Regions from separate parts of the Roseibium sp. SCP15 genome, predicted to be linked through region 2. Evidence: riboswitches for the same ligand, from Rfam matches in the RefSeq annotation. Region 2 holds a riboswitch; the other holds the start of a gene.

Region 1 (12,298 bases), 1.0 Mb from region 2:
GAGCGCTGCGGCAACGCCAACCTGATCACATTGATCCCGACCCTGAAGCTGAAATCCGCCTATTCGGACCGGTTTGAGATCGGAGTTTCCGACGAGCAGCTGAAGGACATCACCGCGATTTCTCACGCGTTCGATGAAATACTGAACCGCTCCCCTGACAGGCAGGCGCCTTATGTTGGTGAGACCGCCTTTGCCACAAAGGCCGGCATCCATGCCTCCGCGATCCTGAAAGATCCGAAGACATATGAACATATCACCCCTGATAGTGTCGGCAATCAGCGCCGGGTCCTCGTGTCCGATCAGGCCGGGAAGAGCAATCTTCTGGGCGAGTTGTCACGCCTCGGCATTGAGCTCGACAAGGCTGATCCACGGCTCGACCGGTTGCTGGCACTGGTGAAGGAACGGGAATCCGAAGGCTATGCCTACGAGGCGGCAGACGCTTCGTTTGAACTGATGGCCCGCCGCGAGCTGGGAGAAGTTCCACGCTATTTCGATGTCAATTCGTTCCGGGTCATGGTTGAGCGTCGCTTTAATGCGATAGGTGATCTGATCACGGTGTCCGAGGCGGTTGTCAAAGTGGACATCGATGGCGAAACCCGAATGTCTGTCGCGGAAGGAAATGGTCCGGTCAACGCCCTCGACATGGCACTTCGCAAGGACCTTGGTAAGTATCAGTCGGCGATTGAAGGGCTGGAGCTGATCGACTATAAGGTGAGAATTCTCAACGGTGGTACGGGCGCAGTAACGCGTGTTCTGATCGAAAGCCACGATACCAAATCTCATCGTCGCTGGTTTACGATCGGAGTGTCCTCCAACATTGTCGATGCCTCCTTCCAGGCTTTGGTCGACTCCATCACATTTGCGCTGCTGAAAGCCGAGACGGCTTCGGCCGGATAGCGCCAGAAAGGCTTGTTCCATGTCGCAGTCGGTTTCCAATGCCGAAGCGAATGCCGAGTTCCGTCAGGGGCTTTTATTTGGCTTGGCCGCCTACGGCATGTGGGGCTTTTTCCCGGCGTACTACAAGCTGACAGACACGGTTCCAGCCGATCTGGTTGTCTCCCATCGGATCTTGTGGTCCGTGCTGTTCGTTGGCCTGTTTCTCTATCTGCGCGGCCGCTGGCAGGAAGTCGTTGATGTCTTCCACCAGCCGAAGGTCTTGAAGGGGCTGATGACATCGGCTGCGTTCATCGCGGTCAATTGGCTCGTATTTGTCTGGGCAATCGCCAACAACCACGTTCTTGATATTTCGCTTGGCTATTTCATCAACCCGCTCGTCAGCATTCTTGTCGGGCTCGTGGTTTTGCATGAAAGGTTATCTCTCGGGCAGGGCATTGCCGTGGCGATCGCGAGCATTGCGGTTCTCCTTCAGGCCATACTCGCCGGTGGTTTGCCCTGGATCTCCCTTGTTCTTGCCTTCTCCTTCGCCGGGTATGGCTACGTGAGAAAGGTAACGCCGGTAAAGGCCACTCCGGGCCTGTTTGTAGAGACGGTGCTGCTGTTTCCGCTGGCTGCGGGCTATGTTCTATTGAGCCTGAGTTGGGGAAATGACGCGCTTGTTCTCAATGACCCACCTGTGCTGATGGCTTTGATCGGAACAGGCATCGTTACGGCCTTGCCGCTGATCTGCTTCTCGTCCGCCGCGCGCCGTTTGCCGCTCTTCATGGTCGGATTGATGCAGTACATCGCCCCTTCGATGCACTTTGTGATGGCGGTGTACATCTGGGGCGAGCCCCTGGATCAGACGAGATTGATGACGTTCTTGATGATCTGGGGCGCGTTGGTGATTTTCACCTATGACAGCTGGCGACGTTATCGGCCGGTGAACCGTGTCGCCGGTCCGCAGTAGGCAGTATCAATCGCCAGAGACCAGCTGCCCGCGACCTGTACGCTTTGCGGAATAGAGGCGCAGGTCTGCTTCTTTCAACGCTTGGGCAAGATTGCCGTCGAGCAGAGGCGCAAGGCCGATACTGGCCTTGATCTTCTGGTTCTCTCCACTGTGAGAGACCGGAGAGGATTGAATGGTTTGCAGCAATTCTTCAAGGCTGCGCACGACGTCGTCTTCGCTGCGGTTTCGCAACACCAGGCAGAACTCGTCGCCTCCAAGGCGGGAAACGATATCCTTGTCACCGGCAAGCTCCGTCAGGTGCTTGGCAAAACTCTTCAGTACGGCGTCGCCGAAATCGTGGCCGAGACTGTCATTGATATCCTTGAAGGAATCGAGATCCAGCAGAGCAAGCCAATGCTTGCTTTCGGTGGATGAGGGCCAGGATTTCACTTCGTTGGAAACTTCGTCCAGAAGGAAGCGGCGATTGTAGAGCCCTGTCAACGAGTCCCGCATTGCCAGGTTGTTCAGTTCCTCGATGCGGTAGATGTAGTCCAGGTTCTGGGAAATCCGAAGCAGCAGTTCTTCCGGCGAGCAGTTCTTGTCGACGAAATCAGCAGCGCCGTATTTCAGGAACCTGACCCGGTTGTCGGAATTGGCGTAGGAAGACATTCCGATCACGCCGACTTCTTCCGAGCTGTGATGGCGCCGAATGGTCTTCAGAAAAGCGAAGCCATCCTTTCCCGGCATGAAGTAGTCAGCAAGGACGAGCTTGATGTCCTTGTTTTCCTTGAGGCATTTCAACGCTTCATCGGTAGAGGAAGCCTGATACACTTTATAAAGATGTTTGGAGACGATTTGCGAAATCGCTTCACGTTCCACCGTGGCATCATCGACCACGAGGATGCCGATATCGGGGTTCTGCGCAAGTTTTCTGATCAGTTCAGCGACATAGTCCAGGCTACCGGGGGAATCCTTCAGAACATAATCGATGACGCCTTTGCTGAGCATCTTGCTGCGCGTTCTTGGATCGAAACGGCTGGTGAAGACAATCGTCGGAATGTTCCACTTTGCACACAGATCCACGATCTCGCCGTTTGAAGCGTCCGGCAAGGTCAGGTCAACGAGCGCCAGGTCCGGCTCGCCGATGGGCAAATTCAGGCAGTTTTCCGCTTCATCATAGCTGCGTGCAACCATGATCTGGTGTCTGCCGACTTCATGCAATTTCTTGACGATCGCCTTTTCAAAGAACGAAGCGTCTTCAACCAGGAGAGTTGTTTGCATGGAACTGCCTGTAACTGCTGTTTCTTTTGGCGACGTTACTATCCAATTCAAGAGACTTCAAATTGATGCACGGGACTATATACATCTGACGACATTGCGCGAGCCTATCGTTATTTGCATAACGTAAGGTAAAATACGTTTTCCAGAAAACTGTATCACTTTGCCGAAACTGCACTGAAGTCGCAGTGATCACGGCTTTGTCTTTTCAGAATGTGCCGTGATCCAGCAATTTCCCAACCGGATTTTGCGCTACAGGTCGGACATGGAAGCAAAGTCACCCGGCGGTTTGGGTGATGCGCCCGAGACTGCCTGCGAGAGCATCGGCAGGATGTCCTCGATTTGATTTGCCACCAGATACGGCACTTCGGTCTCCGGCCGGATATAGCCTTGTGCCCGCATGTGATCGAACAATTCGAGCAATGGTGACCAGAAACCGTGGATGTTTGCCAGAAGTACCGGCTTTTTGTGCTGACCGAGCTGTGCCCAGGTCATCATTTCGACCGCTTCTTCCAATGTCCCGATACCACCCGGCAGGGCGATGAACGCGTCGGACTTTTGAAACATCAGGTGTTTGCGCTCATGCATGTCCTTGGTGACGATGAGGTCTTCCAGGGTGTCGAGCATGACTTCCCGTTTTTCCAGGAAGTGTGGGATAATGCCTGTAACGTCACCGCCAGATTCAAGCGCCGAATTGGCGACAGTACCCATGAGGCCTACAGAGCCGCCGCCGTAAACGAGACGCAGGCCGGCTTCCGCTATGAGCTGGCCGAGACGCGTCGCCGCTGCTTCGTGAGATGGATCTGAGCCGAAGCTAGAGCCACAGTAAACACAGACGCTTTTGAGCTGATTTTGTGAAACCGTATTCATAACGCAAGATGTGCATTGTGACTGTCCGCAGGTCAAGCATTCTGTTTGAAAGACCTTGGTTCACAAGCAGGTTTTCTTGCCGAGCCTTCAAAGAAGAGCTATGCATGGGGCCGAATAAAGAATTTGTGACGGCAAGGGGGAACGCCCCTGAATGCCGCAACTTACAGACCGAAGAGATACAGAAATGCCAGCCAGGGTTTGCCGGCTTTTCTGGTTGGGATGAGCAATGAATAAACAGACATTGATCTGGACTTTGATCGTGGCGGTGCCTGTGGGACTGGCCGCGCTGGCAACGGGCTATGTCTACCGGGATACAGGACGTCTTCCATTCCAGACCGCTGAAGACACACAGTCCGCCCCGGCCAAAGCGGTTGAGGAAACGCAGGAAAAGACCGCCGAAGCTGCGAAGCCTGCAGATAGTCCGGCAGAGAACGTCACATCCCAGTCTACTGCAGAGCAAACCGCAGAAGCGCCTGTCCCTGATTCAGCGGTGAAAGGGCCCAGCTTCGATGTTGTTGGCGTCGAGCCCACAGGTGAGACCGTTGTGGCCGGCCGTTCGGATGCTGGAGCGATCGTTGCCTTGACGGCAAATGGTGAAGTGGTTGGAAAGAGCATTGCCAACGAAGCAGGTGAGTGGACCATCATCCTTGATGAGCCGCTGAAGCCCGGTGACTACGACGTTGGCCTTGAAGTGCACGATGGAGAAGGCAAGTCGATTGAGCAGTCCGGGCAGCGCTTGGCTGTCTCAGTTCCTGAAGACGGCAAGGAACAGCCCCTTGTCGTCCTGAACTCGCCAGAAGGTCCTTCTGACATCTTGCAGAAACCTGAAACCGAGGTAGTGGTTGCGCAGTCCGGCGCCCAAGGCGCACGGCAAAGCGAAGCGGTTGTCACCGCGAAAACGGATGCACCATCGGAAGGCAAGCCTGCTGTATCAACCGGGACCGACCAGGCAAGTGGTACCCCGGCCGATGAGGAACAGGGTGGAACCGAAACCGAGGTAGCCTCTTTGCCGAAAGACGCTTCTTCGACCGCTCAGGATGAACCTTCATCTGGCAGCACAGCAGCAGCCAACAGCAGTTCAGCTGACGAAACTGCAACTTCCACATCCGTTGCCGACACAGCTACAACAACCGCTTCTCAGGCCCAATCAGCGCAGACCGCATCTTCGACTGATACCCAGCCTGCATCGTCTGAAGCTTCACAGGCAGGGGGCTCCGAAGCCAGCACCAACACCCAGGTTGCTGCAACTTCGACAGGTTCTACGCAGGTGGGATCGGATGCGCAGGATTCGCTTCAAACGTCCGGGAGAACCGTCACCGTTGAGGCCGTGGAGTCGGAAAAAGACAAGGTCTACGTCGCCGGCACCGGTGAGCCGGGCTCGTCCGTCCGGGTTTATGTCGGTGAAGAGTTCCAGGGCGAGGCGCAGGTCAATGCCAGCGGCAAGTGGCTTGTCGAGGGGACCAAGAACGTTGCTGAGGGTAACGTGGAAGTCCGGGCCGATCTGATTTCCAAGGATGGTGGCAAGGTTGATGCACGCGCGGCAGTGACTTTCGAAAAGGAACAGGATCAACAGGTCGTGTTGACAAAAGTTGTGGCGTCCGGGGCAAGTGGCAGTGGAAACAGCCAGGAAGCTGCGGTTCAAAAGGCTCTTCCGGTCGTGATCATTCGCAAGGGTGACAACCTCTGGCGCATCTCCCGTCGTCTTTACGGTGACGGGGTGCGTTACACCACGATCTATCAGGCCAACCAGGACCAGATCCGCGATCCGGATCTCATTTATCCGGGGCAGGTGTTCCTGACACCCGAAGGTGACCTGAACTGGCCAAAACCTGCCGAGGATACAGAGCAGAACGGCTGAAGCCAGTCCTTGGGAAATGCATCAGAAGGCTGAAGATCGGAGACGGTCTTCAGCCTTTTTGTTTCCGCCTCTTGTTTTTTGGTCAATTCATCGCATATCACCGATGAGACAAATTGATGTGAGCGAGGGAGTGGCCGAATGAGCGGGACGAAGGCTCCGCATGCAGGAGCTTGCGCGGATTCGAAGGAAGGTCTGGCGAGTTGTGAAGAGCTCGCTGCGATTTTTCGGGCGCTGGGACATCCGGCGCGATTGGCCATTATCAAGCAGTTGGCCGCACAGGAAGAAGCCTGTTGCGGTGAAATCGTGAACCACCTTCCACTGGCTCAGTCGACTGTTTCTCAGCATTTGCAGGTGCTGAAGGAAGCAGGCCTCCTGACTTGTGACACACGTGGGCGAAACTGCCACTACCTCTTGAATCGTGAGATTCTCGGCAAAGCGGCTCATTGCTCTCAAGAATTCTGGACCCACCTGAACTCACTCGGCGTTGACACATCCACCGCACATAGCCCGGTTGCCGAGACCAATCAGCAGATAGACGGCTGCAAACAGCAGTCTGGAGAATAGTATTGTCCGATCATTCAGCCACCTCGCCGCGAAAGCCTTCGGCCGCGGCTTCAGGCAGCCAATCCAGCCAGGCACAGGGCCGAAAGGCAGTCAGTGCCGACGAAGGCAATACGCTCACGACACTGGCAAACCTTTGGCCCTACATCTGGCCGTCTGACCGCCCGGATCTGAAGAACAGGGTCCTTCTGGCGATATTCGCGCTTGTGATTGCGAAAATCGTGACTGTCCTGTCTCCGTATTTCTTTGCCTGGGCAACCGACGCGCTGACCGGAGAAGTAGCCGATCTTCCCGCCTTTATTGTCGCTCCAGTCATGCTGGTTCTGGCCTACAACGCAGCGCGCGTTCTGGCTGTCGCCTTCAACCAGCTTCGCGATGCACTCTTTGCTCGTGTCGGTCAGCATGCCGTCCGCCAGTTGGGATATTTGACGTTCCAGCATCTGCACCGTCTTTCCCTGAGATTTCATCTGGCGCGACGGACGGGTGGGCTCAGCCGTGTGATCGAACGTGGCGTGAAGGGCATTGAGTCCATTGTCCGCTTCACGGTTCTGAATGGCTTCCCGACCATCCTGGAATTCGCCATTATGGCAGCGGTGATCTGGTACCAATTCGGATTCTTCTATGTGGTCATCGTCGCGGTGATGATCGTGATCTATGTCTGGTTCACCATCAAGACCTCGAATTGGCGCATCAATATCCGCCGGGAAATGAATGACAGCGATACGGATGCGAATTCAAAAGCCATCGACAGTCTGCTGAACTTCGAAACCGTCAAGTATTTCGGCAATGAGAAGATGGAGGCTGAAAGGTTCGATGTCTCCATGGCCAAATACGAGAAGGCGGCAACAAGAACCTGGACGTCGCTGGCCTGGTTGAACCTCGGTCAGGCAGTGATCCTGGGCGTTGGCATGGCTGCCTGCATGGGGCTGTCTGCCAAAGCGGTCATGGCTGGTGAACAGAATATCGGCGATTTCGTGCTCATCAATGCGCTTTTGATGCAGCTTTCTATCCCTCTGAACTTCATTGGCTACCTTTACCGGGAAATCCGTCAGGGCCTCGCCGATATCGAAGCGATGTTTGATCTGCTGCTCGTACCAGCAGAAATCCAGGACAAGCCGGATGCCGAGCCACTGAGGGCCGTGGAAGGCAAGATTGCCTTCAAGGATGTCCGCTTTCACTACGATCCGGACAGGCCGATCCTGAAAGGCATCGATTTCGAGGTTCCTGCAGGCAAGACCATCGCAATCGTCGGGCCTTCAGGAGCGGGCAAGTCCACCATTTCCAGACTGCTTTTTCGGTTTTACGATGTCACAGGTGGATCTGTCGAAATCGACGGACAAGACGTCCGCGACGTTACCCAGGATAGCGTGCGTCACGCCATAGGCATGGTTCCGCAGGATACGGTGCTCTTCAACGACACGATTGCCTACAATATCCGCTACGGCCGGCCGGAGGCGACCGATGAGGAGGTTGTCGAAGCTGCTCGTATGGCACAGATCCATGATTTCATCGAAAGGCTGCCTCAAGGCTACGCGTCCGAAGTCGGTGAACGCGGGTTAAAGCTTTCCGGTGGCGAGAAGCAACGCGTGGCGATTGCACGAACCATCTTGAAATCACCACCGATCCTCATTCTGGACGAAGCGACATCCGCGCTCGACACACATACGGAGCGGGAGATCCAGTCGGCTCTCGACGAAGTCTCCCAGAACCGGACCACGCTTGTCATCGCGCACCGCCTGTCGACCGTCGTCAATGCGGATCAGATTATTGTTCTGGAAGCGGGGCAGATTGCAGAACGTGGCAAGCACATGGAGCTCTTGGAAAAAGGTGGGCTGTATGCCTCCATGTGGGCCCGCCAGCGCGAAGCTGATGAGGCCGAAGAGCGTCTGCGTGCAGCCCGGGAAAACGACGATCTTGGGATTGTCACGCGCGGTCAGACTGCAGATTACGTTCCGGCAAAGTGATGTGAGGGCGAAGGAGGGGAGACCCTCCTTCGCGGTCCCCGATCAGGCTTTGATCTGGGCGCGGAAATCGCCTATGCGAAGCGCAGCTTCCGCAGCTTCACGGCCCTTGAGAACGAAGTGTTCCCGATAAATCTTCTTGTGGTGATCGGTTTCCTGGAAGTGATGCGGTGTCAGGGAAACGGACAGTACCGGTACGCCTGTATCAAGTCCGGCCTGCATCAGGCCGCTGACGACAGCCTGGGCAACGAAATCATGGCGGTAGATGCCACCGTCAACGACGAGCGCAGCGGCCGCGATCGCAGCATATTTTCCAGTCTGGGCCAGGTCACGTGCGGCGAGAGGCATCTCGAATGCGCCGGGAACGTCGAAGACGTCAATGTTGTCGGACGGGATTACATGCTGAAAACCGACAAGGGCCTGGTCAACAATATCTGAGTGCCAGCCGGCTTTGATAAAGGCGTAGCGGGTGTGTGTCATTTTGATCTCCGTAGTTAGTGACACGTCACCCAAGGCGATCACATGCACACCGAGCCACCTTTGATGGCCTGGCCGCAGTTTCTCTTTCATCCGGACTATGACCGTCGGCCCAGGAATCGCACCTGGTCTGCATGACCCTTCCAAAAAGGAAGGCGCTCGCGGGCTTGCGGCACTTGCCGCTTACCGCCGGTGGGGAATTTCACCCCGCCCTGAGAACAGCGTGTTTCTGGCAGGCGTCTCTTCTCAAGGCAAGATGAGAATTTGCAAAATGAGCTTACAAATTGTTTATCGAACTCCACGGAGGCGAGATGTCGTCGGTATCGTTAACCACGCCTTTGCCGGGCCGATCTCACGCAGCATGGTCTTTATCGTGCACCCTCTGGTCATTGACGGGATAGAGGGCCCGGCTTGCAGGGATTTGTCCCACGGCTCGACCCGTCATCGGGCGGAAAAGAAAACCCGATAAGGCTCGTGCCAGCGCACGCAGCTCACGATGACGGGCGGCTCGGGCGCGCTGCTCAAAAATATCTCCGGTATGCATCATGCTCGGCTCCTTTCAATCTTTGAGCCGGTTATCCCATATTGAGTTCTTTCGAAGAATTGGGCTAATCTCGAACATATCTTTCGAAAGTTTCGAATAATGCGTCTGGACGATCTCAAGTTTTTCAAAAGAGTGGCCGAGCTGGGAAGCCTTTCGGCCGCGGGTCGGGAATTCGGTTTGTCGCCGTCGGCGGCAAGCAGCAGGTTGAGCAATCTGGAGAAGGAGCTCGGATCTCAACTTGTCGCCAGAACCACTCGGCGTACAGGTTTGACTGAGGCCGGTCAGGTCTTCTTGCGCCACGCGTGCAATGCTCTGGGAGAAATGGACCGGGCCAAGGCCTTGATCGACGCCTCGGAGGATACGCCGCGCGGCACTTTGAGGATCTCGTTGAACGTTTTTTTCGGGCGCAAGCACATTCTGCCTTACCTTCTGGAATATCGGCAGCTTTATCCCGATCTAAGATTGGACGTGGACATGACGGATCGCATCGTGGATCTCGTTGATGAGGGCTACGATATGGCAATCCGCGGAGCTCCGCTGCCCGATTCAAGCCTGATCGCGCGCAAACTGGGGGGCAATCAAAGGGTCTTGTGCGCCAGTCCCGAGTACATCTCGCGCAAGGGAATGCCGAAATCGCCCGACGACTTGCGATCTCACGACTGTATCGGGTTCGAGCCGATGCCGGTCTGGTACTTTCAGGGGCCGGAGGGAGAGATCGCCTATCACATTACAAACCCGGTGATCTCGGGAGACAGCGGCGACTTTGCTTATGACGCAGCCATTTTCGGACTGGGTCTGACCGTCAAGTCATTGGCGCATGTCTGGGAAGATCTTCGAGATGGCCGGCTTGTTGAAGTCATGCCGGATTTTCCGATTGCTCGGACAGGAAACATCTATGCGGTCTATCCGCCAGCGAAGTTTATTCCACCCAAAATCACAACATTTGTGGACTTTCTTCTTTCCAAATACGGCAGGCCTGCCTACTGGGAAACAGACTATCGCTTGCCTAGCGCATCGAAGTTAGGGGAAAGGCAGCGGCAAACAACATGATTTTCCTTAAAAGCCGGTTCTCATTGACTGAAAAAGCCTCTAGAAGCGGTGGGAAAGATAAGCGCATCAGGTGCATATTCGGCACTCGGCAATTTCAGGGTCGCAGACCGCCGGAATTAAAAGCAGACCGCACCTGGTCTGAAATCGGAAGATTTTGATGTCGATTGTAGATTCAGTCACCAAAGCCATGGTCCCGATCCACAGGGAGGGCTGGCCGTTCATTGCCATAGCGTTGGTGGCAACGCTTGTCGTCGGCTGGTTCATTGATCCGCTGTTCTGGATCGGTCTCATTTTGACCGGTTGGGTCTGTTACTTCTTCCGGGATCCGAAACGAGTGACTCCGGTTGCAGAAGGACTGGTCATCTCTCCGGCTGATGGTGTCGTCAGCCATGTCGGACTGGCACGTCCGCCGGAAGAGCTGGAGCTGGGTAGCGAACCGTTGATGCGGGTCTCGATCTTCATGAACGTGTTCAACTGCCACGTGAACCGTGCACCGGTCAGCGGCAGGATCCTGCGTGTGGCCTACAGGGCCGGCAAGTTCCTGAATGCTGAACTCGACAAGGCAAGTGACGACAACGAGCGGAACGGTCTGGTGATCGACACGGGCGACACGCAGATCGGCGTAGTTCAGATCGCCGGACTGGTAGCGCGCCGTATCGTCTGTTTCGTGCGGGAAGGGGAGTCCATTTCCGCAGGCGACAGGTTTGGGCTGATCCGGTTCGGCTCACGTCTGGATGTGTATTTCCCGGTCGGAACGCAGCCGAAGGTCGCGCTTGGTCAAACAATGATCGCGGGTGAGACGGTACTGGCCGATCTCAAGCAGGCCGAAGCGGCCGGTCAAGTCCTGACGCGTGTGAGCTGAGGTTACGCGTGAACCAGATGCCGGATACCGACAACAGCAATATGCAGCAAACGCCTCGGTTCAGGCGCGTTCCACTGCGCTTGATCCTGCCGAACATGGTGACCCTACTGGCGCTTTGCTCGGGACTGACTGCCGTTCGAATGGCTTTCGAAGGGCGTTGGGAGTTTGCGGTCGGTGCCGTGCTGCTTGCAGCTGTTCTGGATGGACTGGACGGTCGCGTCGCCCGGATGTTGAAGGGCACTTCAAGGTTCGGTGCCGAGCTGGACTCACTCTCCGACTTCGTCAATTTCGGCGTAACGCCGGCCTTGATGCTCTATCTGTGGATCCTGAAGGATGCAGGCAATCTCGGTTGGATCGCGGCGCTGATATTTGCAATTTCGTCTGCCTTGAGATTGGCCCGGTTCAACGTTGCTCTGGATGATCCTGACAAACCGGCCTGGGCTTCCCGTTTTTTCACCGGGGTGCCGGCGCCGGCTGGGGCTCTGACTGTTCTTTTGCCGCTTTACCTGGATTTTCTCGGACTGTTTCCACACTGGTTTGCCGAAGCGGCTTTCGTTGCCGCCTATACAATTGGCATTGCCTATCTGTTGATCAGCCGATTGCCAACCTACTCCGGCAAGACGCTCGGAACTCGTGTTCGCCGCGACTTTGTCTTGCCACTGTTCGTGTTCGCGGTTCTGGTCGTTGCTCTGACCGTCAGTTATCCGTTCCGAATGCTGGCTGGTGGCGCCGTTCTTTATCTGCTGACCATTCCATTCTCATGGCAGGCGCATCGCAAGCTCGTTCTTGCCGATGAGAACCTTGCGCTGGGCGGTGATGGCGATGAATGCGACACTGATCTCGACAACATTGCCGACCGGGACAAGGATCACGGCGGTTGAGATTTCGGGCCGATACTCGCAAATCGGGTTTCTGAACGCGAATATCTGCTTCAAATAGGCATCCTCAATCAAATGAGGAGCCAGAAATGTTACACGGAAAAACCATTCTGATTACCGGAGCCAGCAGCGGA
Region 2 (12,298 bases):
TTCTATCTCGGTGTCATGGCGGCAGTGCAATATGTTTCCGTTGCCGAAGACATTGAGCCCCCCCATGAAGCTGCCGATCTTGGATTGATTGCGCGCGGACTACCGCTCTTCATCATTCCGGTCGGGATCATCACCGTGCTTCTCCTCTTGCGCATGAGCCCGGCCGTGGCGGCTTTCTGGGCAATCCTGGCGGCCTTTGTACTCAGTTTCTTCAGGCCTGGCCCAAAGCCAACCGTGAACGAGTTTCTGGAAGCTTTGACCAACGGCGCAGCGGTCGGAGCAAAAATTGGCATTTCGCTATGCGTTGTCGGGCTCATTTCGCAGACACTGATCACAACTGGCCTCGGTGCCAAGATTGCCGGGCTGGTCGAACTGTTGAGCGCCGGAAACATGCTCATGGGTCTGGTGATCACGATGATCGTATCGATCATCCTTGGGTGCGGCGTGCCACCTGTGGCTGCCTACAGCCTCGTTGCCATCGTCGCTGTACCCACATTGATCAAGATGGGTGTTCCGGTGATTTCCGCGCACTTCTTCTGCTTCTATTTCGCCATTCTGTCCGCGGTCACCCCGCCTGTCGCCCTCGGAGCCCTGGCGGCTTCGGCCATATCCGGAGCCAACTACTTCACCACGTCGCTGAAAGCCTTCAAACTTTCGATCGCGGGCTTCATCATCCCCTACCTGATCGTCTTCAATCCGCTGCTCAACTTACGTTCGGAGAGCGCAATGACCACCGTTCTCTCCTTGATCGCCATACCGGTGGCCCTGCTCACAATGACGATGTTGATCTACGGTGTGCAGAAGATCTGGTTGACCGCGATGGAGAGACTTTTCGCCCTGGTCGCCTGCGTATCCATGTTTGGATACGCAACATTCGGTCACGATCACTGGGGCGTTGCAGGTATCGCACTATTCGGCGTTGGTTTCACCGGCTTTGTGGCTCTTCTCGTCAGCCAGCATGTCAGGGCAAAAGCACCGGTCAAGAATGTGACGGCTTGAACTGAACAGTTGATAAACGCTCTGAGAGGCAGAAGTCGACAAAATCTCATCGTGCAACAGCCAATGGCACTGCTGACCAGTTTTCCGACAAGTATCGTTTCTGAATGCAAACGCAAAAAAACCGGCGCAAGGCCGGTTTTTTTGTCGTACCAAACTCCTGAGAGAATGGTGCGGTCGAGAAGACTCGAACTTCCACGGGTTTTACCCCACAGCGACCTCAACGCTGCGCGTCTACCAATTCCGCCACGACCGCTTATTCGATTGTTTTCGGCGCCTCTCAGCGTCGAGGCGCCCCATGTAGCAAAAGGAATTTAGGGGCGCAAGTACTGAAATGGCAATAATTCACAGGCATGCAAAATTTCTTTTGAAAGCAGCTCATTATCGCTCATAGCGGCCCGTCGGTCCGCATGGGCCTGATCTCTGGTGCACGCATCAGAACTTCCGTGATGGAAATACCGATCCGTTCGCCCAGCAACACCACCTGTCCTCTGGCAACAAGCGTGTTGTTCGCATAAATCTTCACGTCGTCATCCTCGTTGACGTCGAGGTCGATGACCGCGCCGCGGCCCATGCGCAAAAGCTGATGGACCGGCATTTCGGACTCACCGAGAACGACGGAAATATCGACTTTGATTTCATCAAAGGTGGTCATCGGACGCTTGGTTCCTTAAATAGGCGATACCCGCCAGCGCTTAACCATACCACGGCCCGGCAAGCCAGCTCAAAAAACAAAGAACTGTCATCCACATGTCACCTGACGAAAGAGACAACCTATCCGTCAATTTCCTGCCGAAAACGGGCGATGCACCGGTCGAATGGAAGATTTCCGACGAACTCGTTGACTATGAGACCGCCCTGGCCGCGATGGACGAACGGGTGAAGAGAATCATCGATGGCGAAGCTCGCGAGCAGGTCTGGCTGCTGGAACACCCACCCATCTACACCGCGGGAAAGAGAGCCGACGACAGTGATCTGGTCGCGCCCGATCGGTTTCCGGTCTATCGGACAGGTCGCGGTGGCCAGCACACCTATCATGGCCCGGGTCAAAGGGTTGCCTATGTCATGCTGGATCTGAGGCGGCGGTATCAGGATGTGCGTGCCTTTGTGTCTGCGCTTGAGGCATGGCTGATCAACACGCTCTGGAACTACCACATTCGAGGCGAGCGTCGGGAAGATCGTGTTGGTGTATGGGTTCGCCGTCCCGAAAAGGGCACTAATGTGGAAGACAAGATCGCAGCCATCGGCATTCGGCTGCGCAAATGGGTCACGTTTCACGGCATAAGCTTCAACGTCGAACCGGAGCTGGAGCATTTTTCCGGCATCGTTCCGTGCGGCATTACCGAGCATGGCGTCACCAGCCTGGTCGACCTGGGCATACCCGTCACGATGGCCGAGAACGATTCCGTGCTGCGTGGCGAATTTGAGAAGATTTTTGGACCTGTTGAAGCTATCTAGAGGGGCGGTCAGTCCTGATTGCCTGCTTCACTTTCCTGGCAGGTTTCAAGAAAGGACTGTAACCGTGCATCCCCACCCGGCTGCCAACCCAGCACTTTCAGTTTACCCGCATCCATGACGCCTAAAGGACCAGGTGCCCGCGCCGGCAAATCCGCCGTGATGTTTCTCACGCGGGCATAGCTTTTGAGAAGGTCCTGCCGGTCGAGAAGAATGTCGGACACGTTGAAAACTTCAAAGCTGTTTCCTTGGGAAGTGTCTCGGTTCAACACCTTCAAAACGGCATCTCCCAGGTCTTCTCCGTGGACTTCGGTTCCAAGCCGCGGAGCAATGTCCTCGCCATTTTCAAAGCGGATGAACAAATCACTCCATTTGTGCTCTCTCAGGCCGGGTGGGCAGCCGTAAACGCCGGTTGCGCGAAGAACACTCCCGACAAACTGCTCATCACACATGGTCCTCAGAGCTTCCTCCCCCGCGAGTTTCACCTGCCCATAAAGCGTCTCAGGTTGCGTCGCCGAACTCTCACTCAAGACAACCCAGTTGCCGGTATCCGTGTAGACAGCCCGGCTGGAGAGAAACACGCAGTGCCGAACACCTGCCTGCTTTGCAGCTTCGAACAAACGCTGCGTTCCTTCGACATTCGCCTGGATGAACCCATGAGGATCGTCGCCCTCGCCTCCACGATATTTACCCGGTTCATGCTGAAACGCACAATGAACGAGCACATCTGCTTCCGGCAGTTCTTCAGACACTTCCGACAGGTCAAACTGACAAAACCTAGTCGTCCAACCTTCCATCGGTTGCCGGCCGAGCACGGTCACGCCATGGCCAAGATCCAGCATCCGTCTGGTAATGAAACGGCCGACAATACCGTTGGCACCGGTAATGAGTACATGCATCAGGAGGTCCCGGAAAAACGCTCACGCGTGGTTGGCTTTGAAGTCTGCCCGACAAGGGCGCGAGTCGGAGTTCTTATACTCCAACAGCGTGCGGCAAACGAAGGGCTTACAAAGTTCCAGGTCCAGGGTCAGCAAGCTGCGAAACGTTTTCCGGTATCCCCTTGCCTGTTGCGTAGGCCTGCCAGAGTTCAATCAGCGGGCGAACAAGATCTGCCCTTTCATGATTTTCCTGCCAGGGTTTTTCATACTGAAAATGCAGGATGTGAATGTCGCTCCATCGCCAAAGGTCAGGCAGATTGAACCAGACATACTGCAACATGTTGTAGAAAACCGGCAGGCCGTGCCAGTCGGGAAAGTAGGTTTCGAGGAAGGTCTGGTCCGTGCGACGCCAAAATACACCGGGTTGATCCAGCTTTTTCAGCATGTCGTTGAAAGTCGCAATGCTCGGCTCAGCGGTGAAAACACCACTGTTGAGCCGGTGAAAATCGGCGACACTCTCATAAACATTCGGCGCTGCACAGAATTGGGGATAAGCAAACAGTTTGTCGCAGTTCTTCAGAACAAGCGCGTCCGCATCGATGAAAACCACCTTCTCGTATTCCGTCAGTTGCCAAAGTCGCAGCTTGACGAAATTGTCGAGCGGTGTGTGAAACACGGGTTTGCCGCCCTTGGAGAAAGGTGCTGCCTTGTGCAGTCGGCCTCGTTCGTGACGTTCGTTGAACGCCGCAGAAGTCGGCAACCGCTGGCAACATCCCAATCGAGGCTCAAACTCGTGCAGCGTCTCAAGGTCTCGTGGGTCGACACCCGGGGTGAAAAGCACGACGAGATCGGATTCGGTGCAGGTTCGGCGAAGCGACCGCAAAAGTGCGGTCGCCCCCAGAACATAATCCCTGTTGGTGACCAGCGTGACGTAAGCAGTCTTGCTGGCCGGGGCCCGGTCGAACGCGGGAACATCAACCATCTCAGGTCCTCAGGAAACCGACTTGAGACGCGGGTGCTCCGGATCATGTTCGATTTCTTCGGCAATTTCCTTCGTCCAGGCGGAAACCGCTGGAACCCGGCTGCGATCAACCCTGTAGGCAAACGTTTTTGCCACATCGACAACTTCACCCAACAGGCCGTCTTCCAGCGTGATTGGATTGAGACCAAGCTCCAGAAACTGCTTGTTTTCCACCACCAGCTCGTTCTCAGGTGCTTCTTTACGCGGGTTCGGCAGGTAGGCAACCTTTGCGCCTGTCAAACGGGAGATCAGCTCCGCCAGGTCCCTCACCCGGTGGGTTTCAGTCATTTGATTGAAAACCTTCACCCGGTCACCCTTTTGCGGTGGATTTTTCAAGGCAATCTCGATGCAGCGCACCGAGTCCTGAATATGGATAAAGGCCCTTGTTTGCCCACCCGTACCATGAACAGTCAGAGGATAATCGATAGCTGCCTGAATGAGAAAGCGGTTCAGAACGGTTCCATAATCACCGTCGTAGTCAAATCTGTTGATCAGTTGCTTGTGGCGCAGCGTCTGCTCAGTATGGGTGCCCCAGACAATTCCCTGGTGCAGGTCAGTGATCCTCAACGCATCATTCTTGGCGTAGAACTGGAAGAGCAGCTGATCAAGACACTTGGTCATGTGATAGATCGAGCCGGGATTGGCAGGATAAAGGATTTCCTGATTGGCCTTCTCACCGGAAAGCGTCTCGACATCGACCCCCAGATAGCCTTCGGGGATAGCCGCGCCGACATTGGAGTATCCGTAAACGCCCATCGTCCCCAGATGGACCAGATGAGCATCGAGCTCCAGATCGACCATGGCATTCAGCAGATGGTGGGTGGCGTTGACGTTGTTGTTGACCGTGTAGTTCTTGTGCCTGTCCGACTTCATTGAGTATGGCGCGGCGCGCTGCTCGGCAAAATGGATAATCGCATCGGGACGGTTCTCTGACAGCCAGGCTTTGAAGACTTCATATTCCTCGGCGATATCGATGAGATGGAATCGAATGGTCTTTCCGGTTTCCTGTTTCCAGATACGCACACGTTCTTGAATGGAATCCATCGGTGTGAGCGATTGCACGCCTAGTTCGGCATCGATCCAGCGGCGGCTCAAATTGTCGATGATATGAACTTCATGCCCCTGGTCGGATAAATGCAGGGAAGTTGGCCAACCAACAAAACCGTCGCCACCGAGAATCGCAATCTTCACGAGAAATCTCCTAGGTTACTCAACACAGGGCCCGGCAGCACGGATCATGCGGCTCAAAGTCCTGATTGTTCCACGCGAGAAATCAGATCATTGCGATATTTCAATGACAACTCAACATTGAATTTCGTAATTGATACACAGCAAGCAAATCGCCACGAACGGCTAGATCGTATCGCGAATGGCAAAAACGCCATTTTCCGGATCTACCGGATCGAGATCCTTGATGGTTGTGACCCGGGCAAAGGAAGGTCCTTGCCACAACACATCGAGCATATCGACGACCGTATCCGACGGGCCGAAAAACACAGCCTCAACGGCTCCGGATCGTCGATTTCGAACCCATCCGGATAGATTGCGCGCTTCTGCCTCTCCAGCGCACCAAGCCCTGTAACCCACTCCTTGCACCCGGCCTTCAATCAGAACATGAACGTTCAAGGGATCGGCGGTCATTGGGCCCTCCAATCAACAAAACAGGAGAATCATAAATCAAGACCGCCGATTCCGGAAATTTCGCGAGTTTCAATTCGTGAATTCAGACTTCACCGGCAGCGGTTTGCCGCGCGGTTCGCTTCTGTTCCTCCAGCATCACAAGCAGTGAAGCTCCCACAATCACCAAGGCTCCGGGCCAGAATGCTCCGGTCGGCGCAAAGCCGAAAGCGAGAAAACCGACTGCAATGTTCAACGGCAGTTTCAGATGATCGAATGGCTGAACAAATGCGGCATCCGCCTTCTGATAGGCAAGTGTCAGAAGGTAGTTGGCGAGAACAGTCAGAACCCCTGCCCCCACCAGCAGCCAAAGCGCTGTTCCGGATGGCACAATCCCTCCATCGCCCAGCGCCAGAAGGGCGTTGACCGGCGTCAGCAGCAACAAGAGATACAGCGTTATGGAATCGGCCTGCTCCGTTCTGGTCAGCTTCTTCGTAACCAGGGACGTTCCTGCCCAGAATGCGGCAGCCCCTATCGGCAACACGGCTCCCCAGCTAAAGGCTTCCGTCCAGGGCTGAAGGATCACCATGCCACCGGAAAAGCCCGCAAAGGTCGCGAGCCAGCGAACCATACCGACCCGCTCACCAAAAAACAGTTTGGCACCGATTATGACAAAGAATGGAGAGGTCATCACCAGGGCGATTGCTTGCCAGATCTCGACACGAGCAAGACCGGCGACCCAAAGTTGGATGCCGACAACGGCAAGTGCGCCGCGCAGCAAGTGCCAGCCAATCTGGTTTGTCTTCAAGGCCGTGCGGCCTCTGCGCAATACCCACGGCAGTGCCACCAGCAGGCCAAGCGCGTATTGCCAGAATGCTGCTGAAGTGGATGGCACGCCAAGCTGCATGGTGGATGCCTGCAATGCTCCGTTGACGAGCGCAAACGATGCGCCAGCACCAACCATGGCCAACGCGGCAAGCAGCGGTCTTTGAGTAAAAGTTGCCGAAGGTTCCGTCATGTTTCAGGTCCGTTCCAGTTCATTTTCCAGAACAGCCCCAAAAGACACGCGCCCGCCAGCTCTCACTGAAGAGCCCGCAACCAAGTTCTCTATCATCCGGACTATAACCGTCGGCTCCGGCCTCACACCGGATCTGCTGACCCTTGGCACATTTCCGATTGTACCAAGGCGCTCGCGGGCTCCAGGTTTCCCTGATACCGCCGGTGGGGACTTCCACCCCGCCCCGAGAACTGTTCTCTGCCCAGTTATCTAACTTCGATTTTTCACAATGACAATGATAACCGCATCAAATTTTCAGTATCACTGAAACATTCGTTGCGCGAGAACCCAACCTGTGTGCCAGGGTCCGGTTGCACATTGCTTGCGACCGGACATTTTCGTGAAAAGCGTCCGGCCGCAATGGAAATCAGCCATTGGTCTTCCAAAGCTACCCCAGATGTCGGACGATCTCGGCTGGTTGCTGCGCGATCAGAATCGGATCTTCTACTGCCAGTTCTTCATGGCTTCCGTACCCCCAAAGCACGCCAATGCTCGCGACTTTGTTGGCATTGGCTCCGATGAGGTCGTGCTTACGGTCGCCGATCATCACGGTTTCCGACGCTGACAAGCCTTCTTCTTCAAGGATGTGGGCAATCAGCTCCGCCTTGGCGGACCGCTTCCCACTGAGTTCCGAGCCGTAAACCGTTCCGAAATGCGGCATCAGCTCGAAGTGCTCCACAATCTTGCCGGCATATGCATGAGGTTTTGAGGTACACACGTGCAGGCGATACCCCGCATCACGCAGAGCCTGCAAAGCTTCAGGAATTCCTTCGATCAATGTGTTCTCGAACAGGCCCGTAACCGTGTACCGCTCTCGATAAAGAGCCACCGCCTCATCCAGTTTTACGCGCTCGTCTGTTTTCAAAAGAACTTCAAAACTGTCCCAGAGCGGCGGCCCGATACACCAACGCAAGTCACCGGCGTCCGGTACAGGAGCATCCAACTTGTCCAGGGCATATTGAATGGAACGGGTTATGCCGTCGAAAGGGTCTGTGAGTGTCCCATCAAGGTCAAACAGGATAGTCGAATACGCCATGCACCCTCCGCAGAAAACAAAACGGCCCGTGACTCGTCTGTCACAGGCCGTTGAAGTACCGAGCGAAACGGTTAGCTGTCAATCACTGTTCGATCAGGAAAATTCCATGATCACGGCATCAACCGCCAGGCTGTCTCCCGGGTCCGCCTTGATAGCGGAAACAACGCAATCTCGCTCTGCGCGCAACACGTTTTCCATTTTCATTGCCTCGACAACAGCGAGCTGTTCACCTGCCTTGACTTCCTGCCCTTCGCTCACCGCGATCGAAACGACCAATCCCGGCATCGGACAAAGCAGCATCTTGGAAGTATCGGGCGGCAGCTTCTCCGGCATCAACTGGTCGAGTTCCGCAATGCGCGGTGTCATGACCTTGGCCAGAATGGAATAACCCTGCCAATCCAGTCGATAGCCGCCAGTCACCTGTCTGACCTGAACCGTCACTTCGCGAGAGCCGACTTTACCGGCCCAGATGTGGTCCCCTGGAGACCAGTCCGATTCCACATTGATGACAGGCCCCTCTCCAATGGCAACGTCCAGTTCCACCGGTGTTCCAGGATAGCCTGCCGCCAATCGGATTGGCACATAGGTCTTGTCCAGTTTGACCACCCACTCTTCGCGGATCGCTCCGGAATGTTGCCGAAGACGTCCCGGCAAATGGTCCAGCCTCTCCCGCTCCAGCGCTCCCATGGAAAGGGCAACAGCGGAAAGAACCGCATTGGCCTCATCATTAGGAACCGCATTTGAAAAGCCGTCAGGATACTCGTCAGCAATGAAACTTGTCGCCAGCTCGCCTGAACGCCAGCGCGGATGGTTCATCAATGCTGTCAGGAACGGAACGTTGTGCTGAATGCCGTCAACATAGAAGGCATCAAGCGCCGAACTCATGGCTTCGATTGCCTCCGCACGTGTCGGGGCATGCGTGATCAGCTTTGCGATCATCGGATCGTAGAACATTGAGATTTCGGATCCTTCGACAACACCCGTGTCATTGCGGATCGTAAGCGTCTCGGTAGACATCTCTTCCGGCGGCTGATAGCGAACAAGACGGCCGATCGACGGCAGGAAGTTCCTGTACGGATCCTCTGCGTAAATGCGGCTCTCAACAGACCAGCCGTTCAGCTTCACGTCAGCCTGCCCAATCGACAGTTCTTCGCCTGCAGCGACCCTAATCATCTGTTCGACGAGGTCGACGCCGGTGATCAGCTCAGTCACCGGGTGCTCCACCTGCAATCGGGTGTTCATTTCAAGGAAGTAAAAACTCTTGTCCTGACCGGCAACAAACTCAACCGTACCGGCGCTGTCGTAATCGACGGCTTTTGCAAGGGCGACGGCCTGTTCGCCCATCTTGCGGCGGGTTTCCTCATCCAGAAGCGGCGACGGCGCTTCCTCGATCACTTTCTGATTGCGCCGCTGGATCGAACATTCACGTTCTCCCAGATAAATCGCGTTTCCGTGCTTGTCACCCAGAACCTGGATTTCAATGTGACGCGGGTTTTCGATGAATTTCTCAACGAAAACACGGTCATCACCGAAGGAAGACGCTGCTTCGGACTTCGACCTTGCATAGCCATCACGCACTTCATCCGCGTTCCAGGCGATCCGCATGCCCTTGCCACCGCCGCCGGCTGACGCCTTGATCATCACCGGAAAGCCGATGTCTTCGGCAATCTGCACCGCATGGTCCGGCGTTTCGATGACGCCGAGATATCCTGGCACCGTGCTGACATTTGCATCATTGGCAAATTTCTTGGATTCGATCTTGTCGCCCATCGCCTCAATCGCACGCGGATTGGGACCGATCCATACAATCCCTTCCTTGGCGAGGGCTTCGGGAAAACTTGCCCGTTCCGACAGGAAACCATATCCGGGGTGAACCGCCTCGGCACCGGTTTCCTTGCAGGCAGCGATGATCTTCTCGGCGATGAGATAGGACTCTGCTGCGGCAGCCGGACCGATGTGAACCGCCTCGTCAGCCATTTCAACATGCAAGGCATCCCGGTCGGCGTCTGAATAGACGGCAACGGTCTTTATGCCCATGCGGCTCGCTGTCTTGATAACCCGGCACGCTATCTCGCCCCGGTTGGCGACAAGGATTTTCGAGAACATGTATTTCCACCCAACTGGATCGTTTTTTCGTTTGTAAGACGCGCCATACGGCGGCGCAACTTATCCAAAGGGCGAGAGGTGTTTTACGGATGGAGATCATCCGTCGATCGCCGAAACGGTAGTTCGATCATTCGTCCGCAGATTTACCGCCCGTCAGGATTGTTCCTCTTACGTTATTTTAACAATAGATTGGCACAACTACCAAGATTTCGCTTGGGAGGATTTATGAATAAGGCCGCTACGATTGTTCTGATTGCGTCCACCGTACTGTCGAGCGGTGCCATGGGCAAAACAGTCGGCAAGTGGAACAGTGGAAAGGTCGACGGTTTTACACGCTATTGGACAACCAATAACGTTGGCGCAAACTTTGTGGTCTGGTGCCATCCGGAGCGCAAAGTCAATGGCACACTTCTGCATATTGAGATCGAAGGCAAAACGCCTCCTCCCGAGTCTCGTATCAAACTGATCCTCGATCAGGAGATTCTGGACCTGCCCGTCAACAATCAAGGCTACGTCAGCAGTGCCTGTGCCACATGCGCGGACAGTTTCGGCTACGTCTGGCACAAGTTGAGATCAGCCCAGACGATGGCGGTCAAATTCAACGACGACAGTTATGCGGGATTTTCCCTGAAAGGCGCCCAAACAATCCTTCCGGGGACCGTTTGCCCCACGGACTGGGAAAAACGAAACTAACCGGATTTCATAGGTTTACGCTCGTTATTCCCAACTTCTTCCTAGCTCACGTGTCACACTGACACGAAAAGACCACACCACCTGCCAACTCATGAACGCGCTTTTTGTGGTGACGGTCACACCCTTGCTGTGAAGTCTGCTGCACACTTAAATTTGTAACTGACGTAAAGGTAAGATCTGTTAGCTTCAAGTTAGCGTAGAAATCGATAAGCACATTCTTGCCCGGAAAATACGGGAGGTAACTCAATGCGAAAGACACATCTGCTGACAGCCAGCCTTGCGCTTGGCAGCATTTTTTTGACAACGGCTGCTGAAGCGCGGCCGGATTTGCGGCAACTGACCTGTTCACAAGCCCAGAACATGGTTCGCCAGCACGGTGCTGTGGTGTTTACGACCGGCCAGTACACATATTCAATGTTCGTCTCAAACCGAAGCTACTGCGATTACAATCAGGTTCTTTTTGTCCAATACGGCCCAACCCGGGACAACCGCAAATGCCCTGTTGCCTATGAATGCAAAGAACCTCTGTTCCAACGCGGCTTCAACCGCTGGGACTAAAACGAATACGGGCCGGAAAGCCGGCCCGCTCGTGTATGTTTTTTTCGCTCGGAACGATATCGTTATAGTGGAATATTGTCGTGTTTCTTCCACGGCAACTCCGCTTTCTTGGACCGAAGCAGTGCCAAGGCTTTTGCCACCCGTCGGCGCGTTGAGTGCGGGCGGATGACATCATCGATGTAACCACGCTCTGCTGCAACGAACGGATTGGCAAACCGGTCCTCGTAATCCTTCGTCCGCTTCGCAATCTTGTCCGCGTCTCCAAGTTCTGTACGGTACAGGATCTCGACGGCTCCTTTCGCCCCCATCACGGCAATCTCGGCAGATGGCCATGCATAGTTGATGTCGCCACTGATATGCTTTGAGCTCATGACGTCATAGGCGCCGCCATAGGCCTTGCGGGTGATGACAGTAATTTTCGGAACGGTTGCCTCCGAATAGGCAAAGAGCAGCTTTGCTCCGTGCTTGATCAGACCGCCATACTCTTGCGACGTGCCCGGCAAGAAGCCCGGGACATCCACAAACGTCACAATCGGGATACTGAAACAGTCGCAGAAGCGGACAAACCGGGCCGCCTTCCGGCTGGCATCGGAATCAAGAACACCGGCAAGTACCATCGGCTGGTTGGCGATGATGCCGACAGTGCGGCCCTCCATACGACCGAAACCCGTGATGATGTTTGCAGCGAAATTCGCCTGCAACTCGTAGAAATCACCTTCATCAACCGTTTTCAGGACAAGCTCTTTCATGTCATAGGGCTTGTTCGGGTTGTCAGGGATCAGAGTGTCCAGGCTCATGTCGACCCGGTCCGGATCGTCGTAGTTGGTCAGCTCCGGCAGGTCTGCCTGATTGTTCACCGGCAGAAAATCGATCAGCCGGCG

What was found. Region 2 has a riboswitch for FMN ahead of ABLO27_RS07100 (DMT family transporter). Riboswitches for the same ligand answer to the same signal wherever they lie in the genome.
Region 1: it holds a riboswitch for FMN, as region 2 does, so the genes downstream of both, ABLO27_RS02435 (6,7-dimethyl-8-ribityllumazine synthase) here and ABLO27_RS07100 (DMT family transporter) in region 2, are expected to answer to the same signal.

What each region holds. Positions count from the first base shown of each region.
Region 1 is NZ_JBDZYI010000001.1:527,562-539,859, forward strand. Features, by position in the region: gene cimA (citramalate synthase) at 1-897, shown strand, start outside; gene rarD (EamA family transporter RarD) at 917-1,846, shown strand; gene ABLO27_RS02410 (GGDEF domain-containing response regulator) at 1,853-3,106, opposite strand; gene ABLO27_RS02415 (TIGR00730 family Rossman fold protein) at 3,356-3,973, opposite strand; gene ABLO27_RS02420 (LysM peptidoglycan-binding domain-containing protein) at 4,200-5,831, shown strand; gene ABLO27_RS02425 (ArsR/SmtB family transcription factor) at 5,970-6,395, shown strand; gene ABLO27_RS02430 (ABCB family ABC transporter ATP-binding protein/permease) at 6,518-8,356, shown strand; gene ABLO27_RS02435 (6,7-dimethyl-8-ribityllumazine synthase) at 8,399-8,833, opposite strand; FMN riboswitch at 8,907-9,054, opposite strand; gene ABLO27_RS02440 (LysR family transcriptional regulator) at 9,474-10,424, shown strand; gene ABLO27_RS02445 (phosphatidylserine decarboxylase) at 10,582-11,286, shown strand; gene ABLO27_RS02450 (CDP-alcohol phosphatidyltransferase family protein) at 11,304-12,167, shown strand; gene ABLO27_RS02455 (SDR family oxidoreductase) at 12,254-12,298, shown strand, end outside.
Region 2 is NZ_JBDZYI010000001.1:1,560,304-1,572,601, forward strand. Features, by position in the region: gene ABLO27_RS07060 (TRAP transporter permease) at 1-999, shown strand, start outside; tRNA gene ABLO27_RS07065 (tRNA-Leu) at 1,166-1,252, opposite strand; gene ABLO27_RS07070 (FliM/FliN family flagellar motor switch protein) at 1,385-1,651, opposite strand; gene lipB (lipoyl(octanoyl) transferase LipB) at 1,747-2,454, shown strand; gene ABLO27_RS07080 (NAD-dependent epimerase/dehydratase family protein) at 2,463-3,350, opposite strand; gene ABLO27_RS07085 (glycosyltransferase family 8 protein) at 3,457-4,311, opposite strand; gene ABLO27_RS07090 (NAD-dependent epimerase/dehydratase family protein) at 4,321-5,541, opposite strand; gene ABLO27_RS07095 (acylphosphatase) at 5,704-5,991, opposite strand; gene ABLO27_RS07100 (DMT family transporter) at 6,074-6,985, opposite strand; FMN riboswitch at 7,066-7,220, opposite strand; gene ABLO27_RS07105 (HAD family hydrolase) at 7,413-8,060, opposite strand; gene ABLO27_RS07110 (acetyl/propionyl/methylcrotonyl-CoA carboxylase subunit alpha) at 8,154-10,166, opposite strand; gene ABLO27_RS07115 (hypothetical protein) at 10,392-10,859, shown strand; gene ABLO27_RS07120 (hypothetical protein) at 11,106-11,417, shown strand; gene ABLO27_RS07125 (acyl-CoA carboxylase subunit beta) at 11,480-12,298, opposite strand, start outside.